DNA from 4 places in the Streptomyces sp. NPDC026062 genome. Region 1 is predicted to be linked to each of the others. Evidence: riboswitches for the same ligand, from Rfam matches in the RefSeq annotation. Region 1 holds a riboswitch; each other region holds the start of a gene.

What was found. Region 1 has a riboswitch for S-adenosylmethionine ahead of ACZ4LX_RS05470 (putative leader peptide). Riboswitches for the same ligand answer to the same signal wherever they lie in the genome.
Region 2: linked by a shared signal. The riboswitch ahead of thrC (threonine synthase) and the one ahead of ACZ4LX_RS05470 (putative leader peptide) in region 1 are both predicted to bind S-adenosylmethionine.
Region 3: linked by a shared signal. The riboswitch ahead of ACZ4LX_RS05015 (putative leader peptide) and the one ahead of ACZ4LX_RS05470 (putative leader peptide) in region 1 are both predicted to bind S-adenosylmethionine.
Region 4: linked by a shared signal. The riboswitch ahead of ACZ4LX_RS09225 (aminotransferase class V-fold PLP-dependent enzyme) and the one ahead of ACZ4LX_RS05470 (putative leader peptide) in region 1 are both predicted to bind S-adenosylmethionine.

Annotation. Positions count from the first base shown of each region.
Region 1 is NZ_JBVHOQ010000004.1:185,210-189,496, forward strand. Features, by position in the region: gene ACZ4LX_RS05465 (LLM class flavin-dependent oxidoreductase) at 1-1,127, opposite strand, end outside; gene ACZ4LX_RS05470 (putative leader peptide) at 1,201-1,317, opposite strand; SAM riboswitch class IV at 1,357-1,469, opposite strand; gene ACZ4LX_RS05475 (flavodoxin family protein) at 1,674-2,126, opposite strand; gene ACZ4LX_RS05480 (four-carbon acid sugar kinase family protein) at 2,407-3,675, shown strand; gene ACZ4LX_RS05485 (NADase-type glycan-binding domain-containing protein) at 3,753-4,287, opposite strand, start outside.
Region 2 is NZ_JBVHOQ010000018.1:124,207-128,493, reverse strand. Features, by position in the region: gene ACZ4LX_RS18625 (cold-shock protein) at 470-676, opposite strand; gene ACZ4LX_RS18620 (MoaD/ThiS family protein) at 1,125-1,403, opposite strand; gene thrC (threonine synthase) at 1,444-2,754, opposite strand; SAM riboswitch class I at 2,772-2,898, opposite strand; gene ACZ4LX_RS18610 (glucosyl-3-phosphoglycerate synthase) at 3,051-4,010, shown strand; gene ACZ4LX_RS18605 (alpha,alpha-trehalose-phosphate synthase (UDP-forming)) at 4,064-4,287, shown strand, end outside.
Region 3 is NZ_JBVHOQ010000004.1:76,025-80,311, reverse strand. Features, by position in the region: gene ACZ4LX_RS05025 (helix-turn-helix domain-containing protein) at 1-520, shown strand, start outside; gene ACZ4LX_RS05020 (glutathione S-transferase family protein) at 531-1,403, opposite strand; gene ACZ4LX_RS05015 (putative leader peptide) at 1,592-1,642, opposite strand; SAM riboswitch class IV at 1,695-1,839, opposite strand; gene ACZ4LX_RS05010 (N-acetylmuramoyl-L-alanine amidase) at 2,092-2,682, opposite strand; gene ACZ4LX_RS05005 (SWF or SNF family helicase) at 3,115-4,287, opposite strand, start outside.
Region 4 is NZ_JBVHOQ010000008.1:16,890-21,176, forward strand. Features, by position in the region: gene ACZ4LX_RS09225 (aminotransferase class V-fold PLP-dependent enzyme) at 21-1,400, opposite strand; SAM riboswitch class IV at 1,575-1,692, opposite strand; gene trpD (anthranilate phosphoribosyltransferase) at 1,783-2,847, opposite strand; gene qcrB (cytochrome bc1 complex cytochrome b subunit) at 2,970-4,287, opposite strand, start outside.

The sequences.
Region 1 (4,287 bases):
GGCACGAGTCCGCGGGTGATCGCCGGGAGGTCGTGGCCGGTCACCGCGGGGCGCAGCCGGAAGCCGGAGAGCCCTGCCTCCTGCCAGTCCTGGAGCAGGTCCGCCAGTTGGGCGGGCGTGCCGGTGAACACCTTCGCGTCGCTGGTGTACGGAGTACCGGCGAGGCCGTCGAGACGGTCCCGGCGGGCTGCCGCGGCCGAGGGATCGCCGTCGAGGAACACGACGAGGTCCCCGAAGATGTGCAGGGGGTCCGCCGCCCGGCCCGCCGCGGCCTGTTCGGTGCGGATCTCGTCGATGACGGTGCGGGCCTGTCCGGCGTCGTGCGGGGTGATGAAGCCGATGTCCGTCGAGCCTGCCACCAGTTGGAAGGGCACGCGGTGGTGTGCCAGGGCGCTGACGACCGGCTGCCCCTGCGGGGGCCGCGGGGTGATCGAGGGACCCTTGACGCTGAAGTGCCGTCCTTCGAAGTCGATGTAGTGCAGCTTGTCGCGGTCGATGAAGCGCCCTGTGGCGATGTCGCGGATTTCCGCGCTGTCGTCCCAGCTGTCCCAGAGGCGGCGCACCGCCTCGATGTAGTCGGCGGCCTCCTCGAAGAGTTCGGCGGTCAGGTCGCCTACGGCCGGGGTGCCCAGGTCCTCGGCGTCGAAGCGCGGAAACGTCCGGCGGCCGAAGTGGGCCGCTTCGTACTGCCGGGCCGACACCTGGACGCGCAGACCGGCGCGGCCGGTGCTCACGTAGTCGAGGGTGGCGATCGCCTTGGAGATGTGGAACGGCTCGGTGTGCGTGGCGACCACGGTGGGGACGAGCCCGATGTGCGTGGTGAGCGGGGCCACGCGGGCGGCGACGAGTACCGCGTCCAGTCGCCCGCGCTCCTGGTCGGTACGTCCGTCGGGCTCCGTGAACCGCGAGGACTGGAGCCCGAGCGCGTCCTCGATCGTCACGAAGTCGATCAGGCCGCGTTCGGCCTCCTGGACGGTGTCGGTCCAGTACTCGGCGGTGAGCAGTTCTCCGGGCCGGGCCTCCGGCTCGCGCCATGCGGCGGGATGCCAGCCCGCGCCGTTGAGGGCGACGGCGAGGTGGAGCGGGGAGGAGGACAGGGGAGGGTGCGGCAATGACGATGCGGACACGAAAGGGTGCCTTCCTGATCGGCCGTGGGTGATCGCCGGGCCTCGTCGGGAGGTTCGGCGTCGCGGGTACGGGTCAGGAACAACAGAGCGCGCCGGCCACGCGCTGGAGGTCGATGTGCGGCCGGGAGTACAGGTGGACGCGGCGGCGCGGGGCGAGCACCCTGACGAACGTGCGGGACACCGGTGGCATGACCGTCGCCTCCGCTCTTCCGGCTCGGCGGGCCCGGGGGCCTCGCGCTTGCGGAACCCGGACGGGCCCCGCCTGGTCGTCACCCGGAGCACCCCGCCGCGTGGGAGGGTTGCCGGTCAGCGAGCCGGGGCTTGTCGCTGACACTCATGACCTGCACGGAACGCTACGCGCGCCGGCAGCGCCACGCAATGCCCCGCAGATCACGGCCATGCTCACATTGCTCCATGCGCGCACTGCCGTAGGCGTAACAACGCGACGGGCACGCTCTGTTCCCCGGGCGGAACGACGCCGACGGGAACGTCCGCGTACCGACCACGCGCACCCCGCGGGGTGCCTGCTCGTCGGGGCCGGGCGGCTCAGTCCGTCAAGCCGGCGGCAAGGGTCGCACCCAGCTCCCAGCACGCCTCGATGTCGGCCTTGACGGGTTCTCCTGTGACCCTCACGGCGTCGGCCGCACGGCGCCACCCCAGACCTGTCGTGACCGACTCGATGGCCCTGACCGCCCCGGTGACGTCGTTGCCGCCGTGCACGTAGTAGCCGAAGGGGCGGCCCCGCGTCGCGTCGAGGCAGGGGTAGTAGACCTGGTCGAAGAAGTGCTTGAGGGCACCGGACATGTAGCCGAGGTTCGCCGGGGTTCCGAGCAGAACACCGTCGGCGGCGAGCACGTCGGACGCCGTCGCGGCGAGCGCCGCGCGGCGCTCGACCCGGACGCCCTCGATCTCGTCGGTCGTCGCGCCGGAGACAACGGCTTCGAACATCGCCTGGCAGTTCGGCGAGGGCGTGTGATGCACGATCAGCAAAGTGGCCACACCCCCAGACCCTGCCGCGACCGCCGCGCGTCCGCAAGCGAAGCGCCGCGAAGCCGCGGCCCCGTGCCCCGTTCCCGTCGGTATGGCGGTTCGGGAACGATTCGGCGGCGGACATCGCACGCGATGCCGGAGCCGACCTGCCGGCCAGCCCTGCTGTCGAGCTGTCGACTTGTCAACCCGCCAACCCGCCGGGGGATGCGTGCGAATCGGTTGTCCGGCGTCCCGTCTTCACCGAGCATGGGTTCCCTCACGTACGAGCTGAACGACGACAGGGCGGGGCATGACATCCGGCAAGGAAACCCGGCAGGGCATCGGCATCCTGGCGGACGACCTCACCAGCGCCGGTGACGGAGCGGCACCCTTCCGCCGGACCGGACACGAGGCACGGATCCTGCTGTCCACCCCGGCGACCGCACCCCCGCAGGGCCCGGCCGTGACCGCTGTCGACCTGGGAAGCCGTCTGCTCGACGAGGCGTCCGCCGCATCGCGTACGAGGCAGGCCGCCCGGCTGTTCGCCGGCTCCGCGCTCCTGCTCAAGACGGTGGACTCGACACTGCGCGGACATGTCGCGGCGGAGGTACGGGCCGCGTGGGCGGGATCAAGGCGGCAGGCCGTCCTCATCGCTCCCGCCTTCCCGGCGGAGGGCAGGGTGACAAGGGGAGCCGTGCAGTACGTGCGGGGCGTACCGGTCCACCGGAGTGACTTCGCCCGCGATCCCGTGCACCCCGTGCTCCACTCGGACCTGCGGACGGTGTTCCCGGGCGCCCTGACGGCCGGTCCGGACCGGGCGGCCCAGCTGCCCGAACTGATCGCCCGGGGTGGCCTGATCGTCTGTTCCGCAGCGTCGGACAGCGATCTCGACCGCCTGGTGGCGGCGGTCCCGCGTCCGGAGGACGTGCTGTGGGTCGGTTCCCCCGGGCTGGCGACGGCCCTGGCCCGACGGTGCGCGCGCACAGACGGCCCCACTGATACCGCACCCGCGCCGGCGCGCCGGCCGCTCGTCGTCGTCGGCAGCGCAAACCCGGCGACCCGGCGGCAACTGGCCGCGCTGCGCACCCGTACGGATGTCCGGGCCGTCACTGTCGGCAGCGACCCTGCCGCGGCAGTGGAACGACTGCGTGCCCTGACGGCTCCCGTGCTCGCTCTGCGGACACCTGATGAAAGGTGCACGCCACAGGCCGCCCGTGTTCTCGCCCGGTCCTTGGCCGCAGCCGTCCGGGCACTGGCAGATGAGCGCCTGACCGACGCGCTCGTGGTCACCGGCGGGGAAACGGCCGCGACCGTGTTCCAGGCCCTCGGGGTGAGCGGCATCGACCTGCTGGACGAGCCCGAGCCAGGCATCGCACGGGGCACTCTGCGCGGGCGGTTCGCCCTCCCCGTGCTGATCAAGGCGGGCGGCTTCGGGGACGACGAGCTGCTGCTGCGCCTGTGCGACCTCGTCCGGCGTCCTGGCGGCCCTGCGTTCCCCGGTCCGAGGAGCCGTCCCATGACGGCCGCCGCGCTCGCGTCCGGGGCGCGGTACGGCCAGGACGCGACGGCCCGCGACTGATCCCGAAACCGCATCCCCGGGGAACACAGCAGGTCCCCCCGTACGGATGCGCGCACGGTCCCGGACGGCGAGGCGTCTCAGGAGCGATGGCCGAAGAACTCGACCTCGGCGACCGCCACCCTGCGGCCCTTGCCGGTGCCGTACGCCGATTCGACCGTGAGCCGCACCCCGACCGTGTCCGATCCCCGTACGTCGAAGGTCTGCTGACCGGCCTCGTCCGCCGTCCGGATCGTCTTCCTGGTCTCCTTGCCGTCCTCCGAAGTGAGGATCACGGCGATCCTCGCCGGCCTGGCCTGCGTGAGGAATTCGTCCCTCCGCGCCGAGGTGCCGGAGAACACCACCATCTTCAACAGCCGGACCGGCTGTGTGAACGAGCACTCCAGATACTCGCCCGTGCCGTCGCCGCTCTCCCCCGGCGCCCAGTACCGGTTGTTGAAGCCGTCGAAGGCCGCGGCCGCCGGATGGCCCGGAGCCGCGCTGGAGCTCCGGCACGCGGACGGCACAACCGATTCCGGAGCCCCCGTCTCCTCCTTGGCGAAGCCGAGCAGGCCGGACAGGTGCGGCAGTGCGAACCAGATCCCGACCGCGAGCAGAAGCAGCGTGACCGGAAGG
Region 2 (4,287 bases), on a different contig from region 1:
GGCCTGCGTGTCTGCCGGTTCCTTGCCCCGGAGACCTGCGGGCCTCACCGGCCCGGTCCAAGTTTCTGTCACTCTCACCCAGAGAGTGCTAAGCCAATAATTAGCACTCGACCCCTTCGAGTGCAAGCGCCTCTGGCTCCTTGGGCGGTGGCGGCCGGACGACGGACGGTGCGGGCGTCACCCTCCGGAGCAGGGACAGCCGTGAAGGGGTTGACGGAAGCGGCCCGGCACCCGCGGAGCGCCGGAGCACGCGGAGCACCCAGACGCACGGACCGCGCGGAGCACCCGGGACCGCACGGCACACCCGGACCGCACGGAGCGCACAGAGAGCCGGGTACGCGCCGGATACGCGCCGGAGCACGGCACGCACAGCGTCCGGGCCCGGACGCGCGGAGGGCCCGTACCTGTGGGGTACGGGCCCTCCGTGCGTGAGTAGTGTCGTTGGCCGACTGTTTCGCGGCCGGCGGGCTCAGCCGACGGCGAGCTTGACCATGTCCGCCTGCGGCCCCTTCTGGCCCTGCGAGATCTCGAATTCAACTCGCTGACCCTCTTCGAGGGTGCGGTACCCGTCCATCTGGATCGCGCTGTAGTGGACGAAAACATCCGCACCACCGTCGACCGCGATGAAGCCGTACCCCTTCTCCGCGTTGAACCACTTGACGGTGCCCTGAGCCATGCCCAACTCCCCTATTACTGGCCCTTGCACGGGACCGCACTTCGCGGACCCGGGTCAGAACTCACCCTCCGACAGGAGAGGGTTCGTGCGCCGGAACGCCTCGACCGCGGCCGAATGTATCTGCCCAACTGCCCTCTGCAACAGGTCAATCGGACGAGAATTCTGAGCCGTTTCGATCGCCCCAATATGGGGATTTCGTGGGAATCCAGGGCAAGTCCGACCAGGCAAAGGCGACTTATGGCGCAAGGTGCTCACGTACTTTGGCTGCATCTTGTCGCGGCCAGGCGCATTCTCATATGCGGGCGGCGCGGGCAGCGGAGGGGACTTCCCTCACCCTACCGCGCTCAACCATGCAGAATTGCCCCCTCCGCTTCTCTCGCGGAGGGGGCAATTCAGGTGACACGGTGAAGTCGGGCCGGCCCTTGCCGAAGGGCCCGGACCCGCGGGCTCAGCAGCCGCCGGCGACGGCCGGGATGATCGAGACGCCGGCACCGTCCGGGGTGACCGCGTCCAGGCCGCCCTCGAAACGCACGTCGTCGTCGTTGACGTACACGTTCACGAAGCGGCGCAGCTTGCCCTGGTCGTCCAGGACACGGGCGGCGATGCCCGGGTGGTCCTTCTCCAGGGAAGCGATGACCTGGGAGAGGGTCGTGCCCTCGGCCGGGACCTCGGCCTGGCCGCCCGTGTAGGTGCGGAGGATGGTGGGGATACGGACCTTGACGCTCATGGTGTGCCCTTCCTGAAGTCTCGGGGTGGTCGGAAGCTTCTCAGCCGGTGGCGAGCCCGGCGGCGCGGAAGGCGTCCAGACTCGGGCGGATCGTGGCGCTCGCCTGCGAGGTGGCGGCCACCGCGTCCAGTGTCTTGAGGCCGTCCCCGGTGTTCAGGACGACAGTGGTGAGCGACGGGTCCAGCAGACCGGCCTCGATCAGCTTCTTCGTCACTCCGACCGTCACCCCGCCCGCCGTCTCGGCGAAGATGCCCTCGGTGCGGGCCAGCAGCTTGATCGCGTCGACGACCTGCTCGTCGTCGACGTCCTCGACGGCGCCGCCGGTGCGGCGGGCGATGTCCAGGACGTACGGGCCGTCGGCCGGGTTGCCGATCGCCAGGGACTTGGCGATCGTGTTCGGCTTCTGCGGGCGGACGACGTCATGACCGGCCTTGAAGGCGGCGGAGACCGGGGAGCAGCCCTCGGCCTGGGCGCCGAAGATCTTGTACGGCTTGTCCTCGACCAGGCCGAGCTTGATCAGCTCCTGGAGACCCTTGTCGATCTTGGTGAGCTGGGAGCCGGACGCGATCGGGATGACGATCTGGTCGGGGAGCCGCCAGCCGAGCTGCTCGCAGATCTCGTAGGCGAGCGTCTTGGAGCCCTCGCCGTAGTACGGGCGCAGGTTGACGTTGACGAAGCCCCAGCCCTCGCCGAGCGGGTCGCCGATGAGCTCGGAGCAGAAGCGGTTGACGTCGTCGTAGTTGCCCTCGATGCCGACCAGCTCACCGCCGTACACCGCGGCCATGACGACCTTGCCCTGCTCCAGGTCGTGCGGGATGAACACGCAGCTGCGCAGTCCGGCGCGGGCGGCGGCGGCGCCCACGGCGCCGGCGAGGTTGCCGGTGGAGGAGCAGGACAGAGTGGTGAATCCGAAGGCGCGGGCGGCCTCGACGGCGATCGCGACGACGCGGTCCTTGAAGGAGTGCGTCGGGTTGCCGGAGTCGTCCTTGACGTACAGACCGCCGGTGACGCCCAGCTCGCGGGCGAGGTTGTCGGCCTTGACCAGCTTGGTGAAGCCGGGGTTGATGTTGGGCTTGTCCGCGACATCGGACGGGACCGGCAGCAGCGGCGCGTAGCGCCAGATGTTGTTCGGGCCGGCCTCGATGCGCTTCCTCAGCTCGTCCGGGGAGCCGCTCGGCAGGTCGTACGCCACTTCGAGCGGCCCGAAACAGGACGCGCAGGCGAAAATGGGACCGAGTGCGAATCGCTCTCCGCATTCGCGGCAGGAAAGCGCGGCGGCGGGACCGAGGTCCACGGATGATTCGGCGTTTGCTGCGGCAGATGTGGCGGGTGCGGCAGTCTCAACAGCCATGATGGCGAGGCCCTTTCTCCTCATCTTCCTCGCGACGCATTTCGTCACGAGACGGAATTGGCACCTTCCCCACCTGACCTCGCGGTCGGCGGGAGGGTTGCCGGGACTTCAACGGGCCGTTCCCTCTGTCCCTCTGGATGAGCGCTGTGGCACTGGATCATGGATCCAGGCGTTTATCGGCGGATGACCCCGGCATGCGACGGCCATCTGCGTTGTTCAAGACTGTAACCGAAGCACCGGACTGTTGAGATAGCCGTCCGTACCGCGAGATGGATCACATACAGGGAGTATCGACCGTGCTGGAAGAGGTCGAACGCTGGCTGACCAGGCGTTCCTGGTCAGCCGCCGACCGTCCGCTGGACCTTCTGCTGGACGCGAGAAACGGCTTCGGGAGCAGCGTGCAGGGGCCGCGCGTGAGTGTGGTGCTGCCCGCGCTGAACGAGGCGGAGACGGTCGGCGACATCGTCACGACGATCCGGCGCGAGCTCATGGAGAAGGTCCGGCTGGTGGACGAGCTCGTGGTGATCGACTCCGGCTCGACGGACGCCACCGCCGAGGTCGCCCGCCGGGCGGGCGCCCGGGTCGTCCACCGCGACGCGATCCTCCCCCGCATCCCCGCCACCCCGGGTAAGGGCGAGGTGCTGTGGCGGTCACTCCTGGTGACCAGCGGCGACATCGTCTGCTTCGTCGACGCGGACCTGAAGGACTTCTCGGCCGACTTCGTCTCCGGCATCGTCGGCCCGCTGCTGACCGATCCGGATGTGCAGTTCGTCAAGGCGATGTACGACCGTCCGCTCGGCGGCACGGCCGGGCAGGGCGGCCGGGTGACCGAGCTGGTGGCCCGGCCGCTGCTCAATCTGCACTGGCCGCAGCTGGCCGGCTTCGTCCAGCCGCTGGGCGGCGAGTACGCGGTACGCCGTTCGCTCCTGGAGCGGCTGCCCTTCCCGGTCGGTTACGGAGTGGAGCTGGGCCTGCTCGTCGACTCCCTGCACACGGTCGGCCTGGACGCGCTCGCGCAGGTGGACGTCGGGGTCAGGATCCACCGCCACCAGGACGGCCAGGCGCTCGGACGGATGGCCGCCGCCATCTACCGCACCGCCCAGCTGCGGCTCTCCAGGGGACATCTGGTCCGCCCCTCGCTGACGCAGTTCGAGCGCGGCGAGCACGGGTTCGTCCCGCGTACGTACCCGGTGGACACGGAGGAGCGGCCGCCGATGCTGGAGATCGAGGAGTACCTTTCACGCCGTGCGGCGTGACCCCGGCCGACTTCGCACGTTTGGGCGCTTCGTGATCGGGCTAGATTCCGCCCATGGTCTCCGAGCACGCCCCTCAGCCCGCTGCCCAGGTCCTCGTCGCGTCGAACCGCGGGCCGGTCTCGTACACGCTGCGTGAGGACGGCACCCTCGACTCGCGGCGCGGCGGGGGCGGGCTCGTCTCCGGGCTGAGCGCGGTGGACGACAAGATGTGGGTCTGCGCCGCCCTCGGGGACGGTGACCGCGAGGCGGTGCGGCGCGGGGTCGGGGAACCGGGCAT
Region 3 (4,287 bases), 110 kb from region 1:
GCTCTCCAGGCGCTCCCGCGTGGGCAAGGGCACGCTCTCGGCGCTGGAGAGCGGCACCAGGAATCCCACCCTGGAGACGCTGTACGCACTCACCACGGCGCTCGGTCTACCGCTCAGCGCCGTGCTGAGCGACCCGCTCCCGGCAGGGGGCTCCGGTCCGGCACTCCCCGGTGTCTCGGGAAGTGCCGTCACCGCTGTCCTTCTGGAGCGGCACGAGGACGGGCCCGCGGTCACCGATGTGTTCCGCATCAGCATCAGGGCGGGCGCCGTGCAGCAGTCGCAGGGGCATGTCCCGGGCACCCGGGAGAGCCTGATGGTGCTGGCCGGGACCGCCGTCGTCGGCCCGCCGGACGACACCAGTACCGCGGGTCCCGGTTCCTGCGCGCACTGGCGGGCCGACGCGCCCCACGTCTACGGCGCGCCCGACGGCGACGTGCAGGGCATCCTCTTCGTCCGCTATCCCCCGGCGGGGGAGCCCGCGGAGGGTGTGGACCGGGGAACCGCTCGCGCCTCGGACTGAACGCCTGGGCTCACGCCGCGTCGGACACGGCATCGTCCGCGCACGAGAACGCGGAGCGGTCGTCGGGCACGGCATCGTCCGCGCACGGGAGCGCGGAGCCGTCGTCGAGCACGATGTCGTCCGCGCGGGGGAAGGCGGGATGGCCTTCGAGGCGTCGGACGAACTCCTGGAGCCGGGGATACGCGGACAGGCAACCGGCCGGGCCCGGACGGACGAGCGCCACCCAGAGGTCCACGTCGGCGGCCGTCAGCTCCGCGCCCAACGCATAGGGCCGCAAGGAGAGACTCTGTTCCATCAGACCGAGTGCCGCCGAGCGCTCCGAGGGCGCGGCGGACGGCGTGACCTTCCGGTCCAGCAGTTCACGCAAGGCTTCGACGTCCCGGGCGAGTGCCGGCGGGTGGAGCGCGGAGGGGCGTGACTCGTCGTGCCCGGACAGCAGACCCGCGAGATCGCGCAGAATGCCGGGCGTGTGGTTGCTGACGATGCGGCCGCTCCAGCGGTCGCGCAGCGCGGGTGCCGTCAGCGGTCCGTCGTAGTGGAGCACCGTGGCCTCGTACGCACCGAGCAGCGAGGCGAAGGCCTCGGGCGTCCCGGCCGGGTGGGTCAGGAGCGTGGTGGTGACCGAGTCCCGCAGCCCGAGGAGATCGAGTGTGATGGAGATGCGCAGCGAGCGCGGACAACTCGCCGACAGGAACAGTTCGTAGCGGTGTGGTGCGGGATAGAACCCGCCGGCGAGCCCGACGCCGATCCGGCTGTGGAAGCGGGGGGACCGGACCCCCGACGAGGGGCGAAGGCCTGCGGCGCGGGATGCGGCGGCGGACGAAACGGGGCCGCAATTCGGTGACTTGCCTGTGATGGAACCGCGTGATGCTGTCTCGGGCATGACTCTCCCTGTGGGGATCCCTGGGGGAACGACGAAGCCACCGTCACCTCGTGGGCGCCGGCGGCCGGATGCGGAACGACTGCGCTTGCGTACCGGTCCGGACCTGGAGGACCCGAAGGGTCCCGAAGCGATCACACCGGAAAAAAGGGAATCCGGCGGATCGGACCGGGACAGGTCCTGCGTGTGGACTAGTAAGCGCTGGAGACACGCAACAGATCGATGTGCAAGCGCCTCGTCAAGCCGTTCCTGGGCAATTCCCACCGGTCCTGCCATCGGGGCTCGCGAGACGCGAGACCGCGCTTGCCCTGTCGGTGCGACAGGACCCGGTCGTCACCCGGGGCACCCCATCGCGGTGGAAGGGTTGCCTGCCAGCGGGCCGGGGCCGATCACCGCACGAGCGGGAGACCCCGCACGGGCAGCGCTGACAATCGTGACCGTCCACGTCAGTCTCGGTGCGCCCGGTGGTGCCGTCAAGAAGGCGGGACCGGCCGTCTCGCCTGGTGGTCACCGGCGTTGCCTTCCGATCCGGTACGGCACCCGTTTTCCGGCCGGCCCGCCCCGGCTGCCGCTCGGCCGCTCCTGATCCGCCGCCCGCCCGGGGCGACTTGGAAGCACTGGTGCGGCCATTCGGCCGGTCCACGCCCCCGGCGTACACCCGGGGCGTGGAGTCCGGCCGACCGTGCGTGGTTCAGCCGGCGCTCAGCAGGTTGACCAGACGGATGTAGCGGACCCAGTCCCAGTGGGGACCCGGGTCCGTGTGGTCCGTACCCGGGACCTGAACGTGGCCGAGGATGTGCGCCCGGTCCTTGGGGATGCCGTAGCGGTCGCACACCGAGGCCGTCAGCAGTGCGGACTTCTCGTACATGGCGTTGGTGAAGTAGGAGGGCTGGTCCACATAGCCCTCGTGCTCGATGCCGATGCTACGGGTGTTGTAGTCCCAGTTCCCCGCATGCCAGGCGATGTCCTTCTCCCGCACGCACTGGTCGATGTACCCGTCCCCGGAACGCACCAGATAGTGCGCGGACACCTGCTTCGCCGGATTCTGGAAGATCGCCACGGTGTCCGAGAACGTCTCCTGGGTGACATGGATGATCACGTACTGCACCGGATAGGCCGAAGGCCGCGTCGATACCGTGTAGTTGGACGCCGAGGCCGGTACCCAGTGGGCCGCCGGATAGTCCGTCTCGCCGGCAGTTGCCGCGGTGGCGCGGACGGAGGCGGGAAGCAGTGCCCCCGCCGCTGTCGCGGCGGCGCCCTGAAGGATCCTTCTGCGGTCCATGCGTACTCCTGAGTGTGGGGGAGGGCAGCGGCGTGACGCTCCGGAACGGGCCTCGCGCGGCCGTTCGGCAACGCGTGGAATGCCGGTACCCGATTCACCGGCATCCCGTGACTCCCTGTTGTCCGATGACCGGAACGTGCTGTCCGATGTGCGGCCGAGCGGCGTGCGCGCCCCACCGTACGGGCGCCGCGCGGGTGGCGGAAGACGGCAGCGGTCCGAAACCGGTCCGAACCAGGGGGAGTTGCGGTGACGTGGGCCGCCCCGTAGTCGGGCCGGGGCCGGGCCGCCGGGCGGTGGGGCCCCGCGGCCCGGGAGCTCCGGTCCTCGGCCGGTCGGTGGGTGCGGCAGCTCCGGAGGCGTCACGGACGTCTCCATGCCGGAGCCGTCCGGCCGGGTCGAAGGCGTACCCTGCCCGCCGCCGGCGAGCCGTTGTCAGCCGTCCGAAGACGCCGTCGCATCCGCCCAGGCCGCCGCCGGATCCTCGTCGGACGGACCCACCGGAGTCCACCGGCCGCTCTCCTTGCGGTACGGATACCAGCGGCCGTCCCGTCCGTAGCGCAGCTGAGCCGTGCCGTCCACGGACGTCCAGCGGTTGCGCTCGGCGCGCAGCCGGGGAGCCTCGTCCTCCTCCCAGGCTCCGGCGAGCCGCGTTCTGGCCCGGGCGAGGGTGCCGGCGCCCGGCGTCCACTCCTCGTCGAGCACGGCGAGCGCGGCCGGGCCGCCGTAACGCCAGGCGCGCACGGCGGCCGCCAGACCGGCACGCTGCCGGCCCGATCCCGCCGCCAGCCGGTTCGCGATCCACGGCTCGGGCCGCGCGTCCGCCGCCAGCCGTACCGCGTCCTGCCCGGGAGTCAGCCCGGCAGGGACCGGCTGCTGTCCATGACCGGGCGACAGCGCCTCAGCCAGCATCCGGTGAGCACGCGCCGCGCTGTCCGTTGCCAGCATCTCCAAGGCGGCCGGGTCCACGCCCGGTTCTGGATCCGTCTCCGTTTCCAGGGAGGGAGACGGTCCCGGTTCGGCGGGGAGCACAGGGACCGGTGGCAGTGGCGGGAGGAGGCCGGCCGCCGCGTAGGCCTCGGCCGCCACGACCCCGCGCACGGCGTGGATTTCGGTCCTTCCGCCCTCCTCGGCCGCGTCGTCCGCTGGGTCCGACGGTCCGTGCCGCGCGGCCCGGGCGGCGATCCGCACCTGGAGCTCGTCCAGCAGCCGCCGTTCACCGCGGCCCCGCATCAGCAGCAGGACGAACGGATCCTGGTCCAGCAGCCGCGCCACCTGGTAGCAGAGGGCGGCGGTGTGCGGGCAGTGGTCCCAGGCCTCGCAGCCGCACTCGGGGTCCAGGTCACCGATCCCCGGCAGCAGGTCCACACCGGCCGCCGCCGCGTCCTCGACCAGATGCGGAGGCATCTCCCGGTCGAGGAGCGCGGCGATGTGCCCGGCCCGGTCGACGGCCATGCCGAGGAAGCGGTCCCACTCCCCGTCGGTCAGCTCCTGGAGCAGTACGTCGCTGCGGAAGCCGCTCTCGTCACGGTCGCGGACCACCGCGGTGATCCGGCCCGGCCGCACGGACACCGCGCCGACCCGGCCCTCACGGGCGAACCGGCGGCC
Region 4 (4,287 bases), on a different contig from region 1:
GCCGAACCTGTGATGAGGCCTCAGACCTGGGTGGCGGTGCCCCGGTCCGGGACGCAACGGCCTTCCTCGGTGCGGTACTTCCACTGGGCGCCCTCGCTCACGAGCTCCTTGACCGCCCGCAGGAAGCGCTCGATGTGCTCGTCCGGCGTACCGGCGCCGAAGCTGACCCGGATCGCGTTGAGGGACTTCTGACCCGGCTCCGCGTCCGGCGCGCCGCACTCGCCGACGTCCTGCGGGTCGCTGCCGAGCAGGGTGCGCACGAGGGGGTGCGCGCAGAAGAGTCCGTCACGCACCCCGATGCCGTACTCGGCGGAGAGCGCCGCGGCGAAGTGCGAGCTGTTCCAGCCCTCCACCACGAAGGAGATGACGCCGACCCGCGGGGCGTCGTCGCCGAACAGCGAGAGCACCTTGACCTGGGGGACCTCGGCGAGTCCGGCCCGGATCGCGGTGACGAGCCGCTGCTCCCGGGCGACCAGGCTGTCGAACCCGGCCTCGGTGAGCGCCTTGCAGGCGGAGGCGATGGAGTAGACGCCGATGACGTTGGGCGAGCCGGCCTCGTGGCGGGCGGCGGTGGTGTGCCATTCGACGTCCACCGCGCCATCGGCACGCCGGGCGACCGTACGGGACGCGCCGCCGCCGGCCAGGTAGGGCTCGGCGTCGCGCAGCCAGTCGGAGCGGCCGGCGAGGACGCCCGAGCCGAACGGCGCGTACAGCTTGTGGCCGGAGAAGGCGACCCAGTCGACGTCCAGCTCCGCGATGTCGACGGGGTGGTGCGGGGCGAGCTGGGCGGCGTCCAGCACGATCCGGGCGCCGTGGGCGTGCGCGGCGGCGGCGAGCTCCTTGACCGGCCACAGCTCGCCGGTGACGTTGGAGGCGCCGGTGACGCAGACCAGCGCGGGGCCGTAGGGGTCACGGTCGGCGAGCGCGCGCTCCAGCGTCTCGACGGCCTGGGCCGGGGTGCGCGGGGCGTTCAGATACGTCACCCGGGCGTCGCGCCACGGCAGCAGCGAGGCGTGGTGCTCGGTCTCGAAGACGAACACCTGGCAGTCGGCGGGCAGTACGGCGGCGAGCAGGTTGAGCGAGTCGGTGGTGGACCGGGTGAAGATCACCTGGTCCTCGGCGCGGCAGCCGAGGAACTCCGCGACGGTGACGCGGCTGGACTCGAAGAGGTCCGTGGAGAGCTGCGAGAGATAGCCGGCGCCTCGGTGGACGCTGCCGTAGTACGGGGCGTACGCGGCCACGTCGTCCCACACCCGCTGCAGGGCCGGAGCGCTGGCGGCGTAGTCCAGCGCGGCGTAGGTGACCTCGCCGCCGGTGACCAGCGGAACCGTCACATCCTTGCCCAGAACCGGCAGCGGGGCACAAACGGACCGGTCGGTGGCAGCGGTGAAGGCAGACATGACGAACTCCCGTAACAGGCAGGCGAATTCCGCGTGCCTGCGGACACGCGGCAGCACGGAAGGAAGAAAAAAGGGTGTGCGGAGGAGGGCCGAAAAGCCCTATCGCATTCGCGTGCTCACAAGAGGCTCCCTGAGGACCAGGACCCCACGGGTGGACATCTCACGATGTCGAGGGGTCCGCGCTTGCCGCAGACCTCGCTGCCTGCGGCCTGGTCTTCACCCGGGGCACCCCGCCACGGACGGAGGGTTGCCGGACAGCGGGCCGGGGCCGTAGTCGCTGTCACTCATGACCTGCACAGCATCTTGCCATACGTACCCGAACGCGCAAGGCGCAGTCCATGATCTGGACTGCGCCTCGCCTCACATCCGGTGCCACGCCCTCTCAGGCGTTGCTGGCCACGACCCATCTCTCCAGCGCCCGGCCCGCCGCGCCCGAGTCGATGGACTCGGCGGCCTTCGCCATTCCGGCCGTGAGCTGCTCGGTGAGCGTGCCCTCCCCCGGGTCCAGCGAGACGAGCGCCGCCGCCGAGTTGAGCAGGACGGCGTCCCGGACGGGCCCCGTCTCCCCGGCGAGCAGCCGGCGGGCCACATCCGCGTTGTACGAGGCGTCGGCACCCCGCAGCGCCTCCACCGGCACCAGGTCGATGCCGACGTCGCGCGGGTCGAAGGTCTCCTCGCGCACCTGGCCGTCCCTGGCGACCCAGACGCGGGAGGTCGCGGTGGTCGTCAGCTCGTCCAGGCCGTCGTCGCCCCGGAAGACCAGGGCGGAGTTGCCGCGTTCGGCGAGGACGCCCGCGACGATGGGCGCCATCCGCAGGTCGGCCACGCCGATCGCCTGCGCACGCACCTTGGCCGGGTTGGTGAGCGGCCCGAGGATGTTGAAGGTGGTCGGCGCGCCGAGCTCCGCCCGCGCCTTCGCCGCGTACCGCAGGGCGGGGTGGAACTTCACGGCGAAGCAGAACGTGATGCCCGCTTCCTCGGCCACCTCCACCACACGCTGCGGGGGCAGTTCCAGATTGACGCCGAGCTTGCCCAGCACGTCGGAGGAGCCGCTGGCCGACGACGAGGCGCGGTTGCCGTGCTTGACGACCTTGGCGCCCGTCCCGGCCACGACGATCGCCGACATGGTGGAGATGTTGACCGTCTTGGCCATGTCGCCGCCGGTGCCCACGATGTCGACCGTACGGCCGGGCACATGGATGGTCGTGGCGTGCTCGTACATCGCGCGGACCAGGCCGGAGACCTCCGTGACGGTCTCGCCCTTGGCGCGCAGCGCCACCGCGAAGCCGGCGATCTGCACATCGGTCGCCTCGCCGCTCATGATGCGGTCCATCGCCCAGGCGGTGTCGTCCTCGGTCAGGTCCTGGCCGCGCAGCAGGGGGGTCAGCACGCCGGGCCAGGAACGGGCCGCCACGCTGTCGCCGCCGACCGGGGTCACAACGTTCATGGTCCACTCCTGGGTCCACAGCCGATAAAAGGGATGTCACCACCCTATCGACCCCCGGGGACAGCGAAGAGCCCCGTCCACGCGGTGGACGGGGCTCCTGCTGTGGCGATCAGTTCAGGTGATCAGTGGTGGCCGTGGCCGCTGGTGATCTCCTTGTACTCCTCGGCGGTGGGCTTGGCGATCTGGTTGTTCTCGCCGTAGAAGCCCTTGCTGAGCTTGGCCCGCAGCTTCTGCACCGCGGACACCTTGCGCTCGACACCGTTCTCGTCGACCGTCGGGCCGATCTCGACCGGCTTGTACTGCTCGTGCGCGGTGAGCGTGTGCAGCTGCGCGGGTGCGAGCGGCTCGTGCACCTCGACGAACTCACCGTGCGGCAGGCGCTTGATGAGACCGGACTCGCGCCCGTGCAGCACCTTCTCCTTGTCCCGGCGCTGAAGGCCGAGGCAGATCCGCTTGGTCGCGATGAACGCGAGAACCGGTCCGACGAAGAAGAAGATCCGTACGAACCACGAGATCGCGTTCAGCGACAGGTGGAAGTGCGTGGCCCAGAGGTCGTTTCCACCACCCACGAGACCGATGAAGTACACCGTGATCCAGGCGACGCCGAAGGCCGTCCGGGTCGGGGTGTTGCGCGGGCGGTCCAGGATGTGGTGCTCGCGCTTGTCGCCGGTGATCCAGGACTCGATGAAGGGATACATCGCGATCGCGCCCAGGATCAGGCCGAAGAGCATCAGCGGGATGAACACACCCAGGACGAGTGTGTGACCCCAGAGGTTGATCTCCCAGCCCGGCATCACTCGGATCAGACCCTCGGCGAAGCCCATGTACCAGTCGGGCTGGGCGCCGGTGGACACCTGGTCCGGGCGGTACGGGCCGATGGCCCAGATCGGGTTGATCGAGGCGATGCCCGCGATGACGGCGATGACGCCGAAGACCAGGAAGAAGAAGCCTCCGGCCTTCGCCATGTACACCGGCAGCAGCGGCATGCCCACGACGTTCTTGTTGGTCCGGCCGGGACCCGCGAACTGCGTGTGCTTGTGGTAGAAGACCAGGATCAGGTGGCCCACCAGCAGACCGAGCATGATGCCCGGCAACAGCAGGATGTGGACCGAGTAGAACCGGGCGACGAAGTCGCCGCCGGGGAACTCCCCGCCGAACAGGAACATCGAGATGTAGGTGCCGACGATCGGCATCGACAGGATCGCGCCCTGGGTGAAGCGGACACCCGTACCCGAGAGCAGGTCGTCCGGGAGCGAGTAGCCGGTGAAGCCGGTGAACATACCGAGCACGAACAGCAGGAAGCCGAACAGCCAGTTGATCTCACGCGGCTTGCGGAACGCGCCCGTGAAGAAGACACGCATCATGTGCACGAACATGCCGGCCAGGAAGATCAGCGCGGCCCAGTGGTGGATCTGCCGGACGAGCAGACCACCGCGGACG